4 regions of the Bacillus sp. MUM 13 genome follow, and region 1 is predicted to be linked to each of the others. Evidence: riboswitches for the same ligand, from Rfam matches in the RefSeq annotation. Region 1 holds a riboswitch; each other region holds the start of a gene.
The links. Region 1 has a riboswitch for S-adenosylmethionine ahead of BIV59_RS13610 (alpha/beta hydrolase). Riboswitches for the same ligand answer to the same signal wherever they lie in the genome.

Region 1 (2,202 bases):
GATAAACCGCTCATCTTTATCTTCCTCCTTCATTGGTTTACTTGTTATTTACCCGCAGAGGAGTCTGTTAAACAATATTATGATGCCATTTCTTTCTTGGAATGTTCTTCAATAAAGCGAAGCGTATTTTTGATAATGTGTTCCTTATCATAATCAAGGGAGGCCACATGGTATGACTGTTTAAGGGCGATGAGTTCTTTTTCAGGCGAAGCGGCCTGATCATAAAGATAAAATGAACATTCTGCCGGAACCACATGGTCTTCAACCGAATAAAACAGAAGCAGGGGACAGGTTGTTTTTTTAACATTTTCACTAGTCTTATCCATAAGTGACAGCAGCTGCTTAATTGAGTGCAGCGGCACTTCTGGATAGGTGATTTCTTTTGCCGATGGATCCTTGATATCTGGTGAGCCATCCGGGATGAAAAGGGGGGATTGGACTTTTCGGTATTGCTCATATTGCGGCACCTTTAAAGCTGCATTAACTGTAATGACGCCATCACAGTTTGTCTTCGAAGCCAAATCAATGGCCAAAGCCCCGCCCATAGACTGCCCCAGGATATAAACCCTGCTGCAGGTTTGCTGAAGAACGCAGTAGGCGTCTTCCAGGTTTTGAATCCAATCTTGATAAGAACAGACTTTCAGGTCGCTCGCAGCTGATCCGTGCCCTTTTAAACGGGGTGCATAAACCGTATATCCCTTCTCGGCAAACTGGCTCCCTAAATATTCAACACTCTGAGGAGTCCCGTTAAAGCCGTGGCAAATTAAAATTCCTGTAGAATTGCCGGGATAGAAAAAGGATTCAGCACCAGGAATAACAGGGGATAATGACATGAGAAAAACTCCTTTCTAATATAAAAAACTTTCCTTGCCCGGCTGCAAAGAAAGTTTTTTAGACAAATCTTATCAGCCAAAGCAAATATGCTTTGCTGGTAGGAGCACCTTTCATGAGGCTGCTGTGAAGTCATTGAGCCAGATCTCTCGTTCACTCGTGATAATGGTATATGAAGTTTATAATTAACTATTCTTATTAATTTACTTGGTTTTATAATAACACGATATGATTTTTTTCGTCAACCGTTCCCTCTTTTATCTGTAAAATCTTGTTCTGAATTCTTTTTGTAGACATAAAATAGAAGGACCAGCCGGAAATTTTTATTGGGAATTTTAAAAAAATATTGACTTATCCCTTAAGCCCGCCTAATATTGTAGTTACAAATTAAAAAACAATTGAATAAATGCTATTACTTATCCAGAGAGGTGGAGGGACTGGCCCTGCGAAACCTCGGCAACGGGTTTGCTTCTTATTGCAAATACCGTGCTAATTCCTGCAAATCGATACAATCGGTTTGAAAGATAAGAAGTAGATCGGCTTATACATATAAACCCTTCTTCTTATCTGTCATGGATAAAAGAAGGGTTTTTTCGTTTCCGGAAGATTGGAGAAAGGGGCGGCTTATATGTATATTTCTGATTAAACTTATAAGGATAATTGGTTAATAGCGCCGTAGGAGGAATTAGAATTGATTGAAATCAGAAATGTTTCAAAGGTTTATCAGGGAAAAACCCCTATTCATGCACTAAATAATATTTCTTTGACAATAGATAAGGGAAATATTTTTGGAATCATAGGATTTTCAGGAGCAGGAAAAAGCACGTTAATAAGATGTCTTAATCGGTTAGAGGAACCGACAGAAGGAACAATCAGCATTGATGGATTGGACTTGATGTCATTGAATGAAAGTGAACTTAGGAAAACACGCAGGGAAATTGGGATGATTTTTCAGCATTTTAATCTGCTTTCTGCTAAAACCGTTTTTGACAATATTGCAATGCCGCTATATCTGCAGGGAAAAAAGAAGCGGGATGTTCAAAAAAAGGTGCTGGATCTCATTGAATTTGTTGGACTAAGCGGAAAGGAAAATGTTTATCCGGGCCACCTGTCTGGCGGACAAAAACAGCGTGTCGGAATCGCGAGGGCCCTTGTGACAGATCCCCAAATCCTGCTTTGCGATGAGGCAACATCCGCATTGGATCCAGAAACAACAAAAAATGTTCTTGAGCTGTTAAGAAAGGTAAATAAAGCTTACAGCATTACCATTGTCCTGATTACACATGAAATGAGTGTAATTCGTGATTTATGCGATAGGGTCGCGGTGATTGACGACGGGGAAATCGTTGAAGAAGGGACAGTTTATGATGT
Region 2 (2,202 bases), on a different contig from region 1:
GGAAGTAAATCAGTCAGCATTTGATATCACCTCCACGCCTACCTGCTGCTCATTTAAATACGTGATCGCACGGGTGATTTCATCGCTTTTTCCATCAACATGTATGAACAGAGTGCCATAAGGGCCATTTTGCGTATGCGATATTTTCCCCTGGAGGATATTAACATCGATATTGAAGTTTCGGATTAGCCCGGTAATGAGCGGACTTTCTGTACTTTCTCCTATAAATGTTAACTGTATGACCTTGCCCTTTGGATAGCGGACTCCAATATGATCCAATACGGGTTTTGTTTCCTCTGGTTCTGTGACCTGCTGGACAAAACGTTTGGTAATCTGCGCAGTCGGATTTCGGAAAACCTCCAAAACACGTCCCTGCTCCACAACCCTGCCGCCTTCCATGACAGCAACACGATGGCAGATTTTGCGGATGACATGCATTTCATGCGTAATCAAAACAATGGTAAGACCCAGCCTTTTATTGATATCAACGAGCAATTCCAGGATGGAATCAGTAGTCTGGGGATCAAGTGCTGAAGTCGCTTCATCACACAAGAGCACCTTGGGATTGTTGGCAAGCGCCCTTGCAATGCCGACACGCTGCTTTTGTCCGCCGCTTAGCTGCGAGGGATATGCACGCTCTCTCCCTTCTAGGCCGACCAGATTAATAAGCTCGCTGACCCTTTCTTTTCTCTTATTTGCCGGGACGCCTGCAATTTCCAGGGGAAAGGAGATATTCTCTTCGACAGTCCTGGACCATAATAGATTAAAGTGCTGGAAAATCATGCTTATTTCTTGTCTTGCGCTTCGAAGCTCCGCGCCCTTTATTCGGGAAATCTCTCTGCCTGCTACAAGAACCGAGCCTTCAGTCGGCCTTTCAAGACCGTTCAGCATCCGGATCAGCGTACTTTTCCCGGCACCGCTATAGCCGATAATCCCAAAAATTTCTCCTTTGTCAATTGAGATATCTACAGAATCAACAGCTTTTATAGGTTCGCCTTTCGCAAGGCTGGATTTAAATAGCTTACTTACTTTCGATACCGTTATCATTGAATCCACCTCTTATCCGTATAAGCCTATGAACATAGTAAACTTTTGCTAAATCATGTATCCATCTACAATATATCATTGCGCATTATCTGTTCTTCATGCATGGCGCAAGGCCAATATCAGTGCCTTAAACAGAAAAAGCCTTTCTGCATGAGCAGAAAGGCAAGATAAGCTAAGGCCTTTCTCTCATCTCTAAAAGCTTTATCAGCTTTTTGTGAATTGGCACCTTTTCAAGGAAATCCTTGCCGGTTGCCGGGTTTCATAGGGCACATCCCTCCACCTCTCTCGATAAGAGCAACAGATATATGTAATTGACGGTTCACATCAATTATGTTCATTTTTAATTACGAAAGTGATCGTAACATACAGAAAGAAAAAGTGTCAATGCATAACGTTTAAAAGTTAGTAAAAATTTTAAATCCTTTGATAAACAATTTTTCGTGAATCAGTGAAGAAAGAGAATGCATGTGCACCCTCTCTTTCCGAATTATAAAGATTTTACAGCCAAGGACGCCAGGCCAGTTGCCTGTTCAATCGCCTGTTCAAGGTCTTCAATCAAATCGTCTGCATTTTCAATGCCGATTGATAGCCTTACTAAATCCTCGCTTACGCCAGATTGAATCAGTTCATCTTTATTTAACTGCTGATGGGTTGTGCTGGCAGGATGGATGATTAAGCTTTTTGCGTCTCCAACATTTGCTACATGTGACCATAGCTGTATGGAGTTAATCAGCTTGGCTCCTGCTTCTCTGCCGCCTTCAATCCCAAAAATGACAATGGCCCCTGCTCCTCTTGGAAGGTATTTATCTGCCAGTTTCCTATCAGGGTGATCTTTATGCCCTGGGTGTGACACCCAAGTTACGGCCGGATGGTTTTCTAAATAATCAATGATTTTCCCGGTATTGGATATGTGCTCTTTCATCCTTACATGCAGGGTCTCAAGCCCAAGAGTGAATTGAAAGGCGCTTTGGGGACTGAGCGAAGGCCCCAGATCCCTTAGTAACTGGACACGTGCTTTGGTAATAAAAGCAGCCGGGCCCGCTGCATCACTGTATACGATATTTCCATAGCTTGGATCAGGCTCCGTGAACCCCGGAAAATCTGGGGAATTCCAGTCGAATTTCCCGCCATCCACGATGATGCCCCCTAGTACAG
Region 3 (2,202 bases), on a different contig from region 1:
TACCAAATGGGCAAGCAGGGACCAATGGAGTTCCGGATTTTTTTCATAGCAATCAAGATAAGCGTTCGTTCGGGTCAGGTTATTCCGATTCGCTTGTTTGGTTTCTTCCCGTACCTTGCTTACAATTGCTGTTTCGTGAGGCAGGAGGCCTTTATCGATTTCTGCAGGAAAAGCCAATTCTTTTTTTATAAGAGTGTTTAACACAGTGAATGTCTGGGGGTTCAGCAGGTTTTTTGAGGCTTCATTTTTTTTCTGGGCTGAAGCCATGATATAATTCAAAAGTGTCTTTATCGGAAAAATATAAATTCCCCCTTAAAATTAACGCATGATGCAATATATGTGAAATGCAAAATGAAAGGTCCAAAATGGCGTCCGTCGGCATAGTAATATTTTTAAGAGATGATAATTAATATCCAAGTAAATAAATAAGATAACTTATTGACATATTTTCCTGTTGTGTTATTATTCTTAATAATCAAACTTATCTAGAGAGACTGAGGGAATTGGCCCGATGATGTCCGGCAACCTGCATAGCATGCAAGGTGCTAACTCCAACAAAATGTGATGCATTTTGGGAGATAAGGTATATGTTTATATGACATTGCCAAAATCTTTCCAAAGCGGAAGATTTTTTTTTATAAAAATCTCTGCTCACAAATGAATAAAAATAGCTGACTAGACAACTAGAGGCGGTATTAGCGGGTTTTTGTTAATGCTGCCTTTTTTTATTCAAAAATCAGGAATGAACAATAAAAGGAGGCTGTTTATGGGCAATAGTATATTGGTGTATCAGAATTTTGATGAACATGCCCCTGTTGATTTTCCAGCAGGCAGCGAAACGAAAGGAGCTCTTGAAGTTTTAGATTGGGCCTATAAAACCTATGCTGATGAATTGGTATATGCCTGCAGTTTCGGAATAGAAGGTATTGTTATGATCGATTTGATTTCAAAGATAACGGATAGGGCAAAAATTGTTTTCTTAGATACCGGCCTGCATTTCAAGGAAACGTATCAATTAATTGAAAGGGTAAGTGAAAGGTACCCGAATCTGCAGATTGAAATGAAGAAGCCTGAACTGACGCTTGCAGAACAGGCAGAACAATATGGACCTGAATTATGGAAAAGGGAGCCTGATAAATGCTGCGAACTCAGAAAAATCATTCCCTTGAATGAAGTCCTTTCTATGCCGCTTGCCTGGATTTCTGGTCTGAGGCGGGAACAATCCCCATCCAGAGGTAATACCGAGTACTTTAATAAAGACAATAAGTTCAAATCTGTTAAGATTTGTCCGCTTATTCATTGGACATGGAAGGATGTTTGGCGGTATGCCCATAAAAATGATCTGCAATATAACATTTTGCATGATAAAGGCTATCCAAGCATTGGCTGTGAAACGTGTACGGCCGCTGCTGTGAATGAAGATGACCTGAGGTCAGGAAGATGGTCAGCTACCGGGAAAACGGAGTGCGGGCTTCATACTTCATAAAAAAAATTAAAAAAGAGCCACAAAAATAGAACACAAGAAAACATGGGAGGCCAGAAAACGTGACACTAAGCAAACCGCATGGAGGAACACTTATCAATAAGTGGAATCCCCATTATGAGACAGCACATATAAAAAAAGAAATAGAGCTTGATGCTATTTCATTAAGTGATCTTGAATTGATTGGAACCGGGGGCTTCAGCCCGATTGAGGGATTTTTGGCACAAAAGGATTATGATTCCGTGGTTGAAAATATGCGGCTTTTGAGTGGAGCGGTATGGAGCATTCCTATTACTCTTCCCGCCTCCAGGGAAGCAGCACAAAGCCTGTCAATAGGTGAAGAAGCAAGGCTGGTCCATGATGGCATCACGTACGGAACCATAATTATCGCTGATATTTATGAACCTGATAAAAGCAAAGAAGCAAGCAGTGTCTATGGAACTGGGAGCATCGAACACCCGGGGGTACAAAAGCTTTACAGCAGGGGGGACATGTATATAGGCGGAGAAATAAAGCTGACTAAAAGAGTCGAGAGGAAGGGCTTCAGGAATTTTTACAGAGATCCGGAAGAAACCAGAAAAATTTTTTCTGACAAGGGCTGGAATACAATAGTAGGCTTCCAGACAAGAAATCCGGTCCACCGTGCCCATGAATATATCCAAAAAACGGCACTGGAAATTGTAGATGGATTGCTGCTTAATCCTCTGGTAGGGGAGACG
Region 4 (2,202 bases), on a different contig from region 1:
ATCTTTCGAGATTATTATCAAGAAGAACAACCATTTCCCGATCTGCCCCTTTTTGTGGCCCGAAAATTGCTGAAGCACCTTTTTCTCCGGTTAAGGGGATGTCTACATCACATGCTGCTTCCACCCTGATATGCCGCAATCTTGGATCTGCATCGCTTAAATCAATGGAGCAAAGCTTTCCGAGAGCTCCACCCCCGTCTCCAATTTCCCTGCCGCTCTCATCCATAAGCTTTATTCCTAGCGCTTTTGCCATCCCTGCCCCTCCATCATTAGTGGCACTTCCGCCAATGCCAAGAATGATATGCTTTGCTCCCGCGTCCAGGGCAGCCAGTATCAATTCACCAGTACCTCTGGTGGTCGTATACAGCGGGTTTCTTTTTTCATAAGGAACAAGATGGATGCCTGAAGCTGCAGCCATCTCGATTACTGCTTTTTCTCCATTTCCGAAAATCCCGAATTTGGCATTCACCCTTTCACCTAGCGGCCCGGTGACTTCTTTTTCAATAATGTTCCCTCCTGTTGCATTTATAAGTGCCTGTACCGTCCCTTCCCCGCCATCTGCTAATGGGACCTTAATAATTTCAGCAGATTTAAAGATGCGGCGGAACCCCTTTTCTATAGAGTCTGCCGCCTGCATTGCAGTCATGCTTTCCTTGAATGAATCAGGGGCAATGACAATTTTCAATAAAAGCCCTCCTTTCGATCTTTCTATCTATATCTTTTTATTAAACACTTTGAACTTAAAGTGATGCCTCATAAATTCCTGAATTTGCTTCACTCTATTGCAGGGAAGATATATTTATATTAGTTGACATTACCCTATTTGTGTAGTAAATTCTAAACTAATAGAATAATTAGAATTTATTTCTTATCAAGAGAGGTTTAGGGAATTGGCCCGTTGACGCCTCAGCAACCTTCATTGCCCAGAACAATGAAAAGGTGCTAACTCCATCAAGTTTTAATAACTTGAAAGATAAGAAGAATGGCTTCCAATGTACTGTTAAAAGTCTTCTTCTTTAAGAAGGCTTTTTTATTTTATTCAGCTTAAGGAGTGGTGAACCTATGTACAATATTGACACATATCTGGCACAAATCGGAAATCGAAGCGAAAAAGAGACAGGAACTGTGAATGCTCCCATTTACCTTTCAACAGCTTACCGCCATGAAGGCATTGGGCAGTCCACAGGATTCGATTATTCCCGTACCGGAAATCCCACGAGGCAGATCCTCGAAAAAACCATAGCAGATCTTGAAGGCGGCGATCAGGGCTTTGCATGCAGCTCAGGCATGGCAGCAATATTGACGGTATTGTCGTTATTCCAATCCGGGGATGAGTGGATTTTATCCAAGGATTTATACGGAGGAACATATCGATTATTGGAACAGGGGTTCAAGAAATGGGGGTTAGTCTGTAAATACAGAGATACAAGCTGTCTGCAGAGCATTGAACATTCCATTACACCAAAGACTAAAGCCATTTTTATAGAATCCCCCACTAATCCTCTAATGGAAACAGCGGATATCGAAGCTATCGGCCAGCTGGCGGAACAGCACGGTTTGCTTTTAATCGTCGACAATACCTTTTATACACCGCTGATCCAAAAACCTATCCCGCTTGGAGCTCATATCGTCATCCATAGCGCTACAAAATATCTTGGCGGACACAACGACGTGCTGGCAGGGCTTATCGTTGCTAAAGGGAGAGATCTTTGCACTTCTCTCGCCCTTCACCATAATGGGGCAGGAGCTGTGCTGAGCCCATTTGATTCATGGCTTTTAATGAGAGGCATGAAAACACTTTCTCTTCGGATGGCCCGCCATGAATCCAATGCAAAAATCCTTGCTGAATACCTGTCCAATCACGAGTCCGTTTCAGAGGTCCTTTATCCCGGCAGAGGCGGTATGCTTTCTTTCAGGTTAAATGATGAGTCATGGATCAATCCTTTCTTAAAAGGACTTTCCCTTATCTCTTTTGCAGAGAGTCTCGGCGGAGTTGAGAGCTTTATAACGTATCCTGCAACACAAACCCATGCAGACATTCCAGAAGAAATCAGAACAGCGAATGGGGTTTGTAATAGGTTATTGCGTTTTTCAGTAGGAATTGAAGATCCCGGCGATTTAATAAGTGATTTGAATTATTCTTTAAATTATGTAAAACAGGAGGCCCTATTATGACATCTGAAAATTTTGCTTTTGAAACTT

Region 2: another riboswitch for S-adenosylmethionine. It lies ahead of BIV59_RS09775 (methionine ABC transporter ATP-binding protein); the one in region 1 lies ahead of BIV59_RS13610 (alpha/beta hydrolase).
Region 3: another riboswitch for S-adenosylmethionine. It lies ahead of BIV59_RS19340 (phosphoadenylyl-sulfate reductase); the one in region 1 lies ahead of BIV59_RS13610 (alpha/beta hydrolase).
Region 4: another riboswitch for S-adenosylmethionine. It lies ahead of BIV59_RS16090 (methionine biosynthesis PLP-dependent protein); the one in region 1 lies ahead of BIV59_RS13610 (alpha/beta hydrolase).

The regions. Positions count from the first base shown of each region.
Region 1 covers NZ_MLYQ01000047.1:37,732-39,933, reverse strand. The annotation lists gene BIV59_RS13615 (CsbD family protein) at 1-14, opposite strand, end outside; gene BIV59_RS13610 (alpha/beta hydrolase) at 78-833, opposite strand; SAM riboswitch class I at 900-1,000, opposite strand; SAM riboswitch class I at 1,245-1,362, shown strand; gene BIV59_RS13605 (methionine ABC transporter ATP-binding protein) at 1,523-2,202, shown strand, end outside.
Region 2 covers NZ_MLYQ01000031.1:17,464-19,665, forward strand. The annotation lists gene BIV59_RS09770 (methionine ABC transporter permease) at 1-20, opposite strand, end outside; gene BIV59_RS09775 (methionine ABC transporter ATP-binding protein) at 10-1,047, opposite strand; SAM riboswitch class I at 1,231-1,342, opposite strand; gene BIV59_RS09780 (O-acetylhomoserine aminocarboxypropyltransferase/cysteine synthase family protein) at 1,535-2,202, opposite strand, start outside.
Region 3 covers NZ_MLYQ01000100.1:27,001-29,202, forward strand. The annotation lists gene BIV59_RS19335 (DUF2515 family protein) at 1-267, opposite strand, end outside; SAM riboswitch class I at 479-585, shown strand; gene BIV59_RS19340 (phosphoadenylyl-sulfate reductase) at 767-1,486, shown strand; gene sat (sulfate adenylyltransferase) at 1,546-2,202, shown strand, end outside.
Region 4 covers NZ_MLYQ01000067.1:4,427-6,628, reverse strand. The annotation lists gene BIV59_RS16095 (glycerate kinase family protein) at 1-685, opposite strand, end outside; SAM riboswitch class I at 866-980, shown strand; gene BIV59_RS16090 (methionine biosynthesis PLP-dependent protein) at 1,063-2,175, shown strand; gene metC (cystathionine beta-lyase) at 2,172-2,202, shown strand, end outside.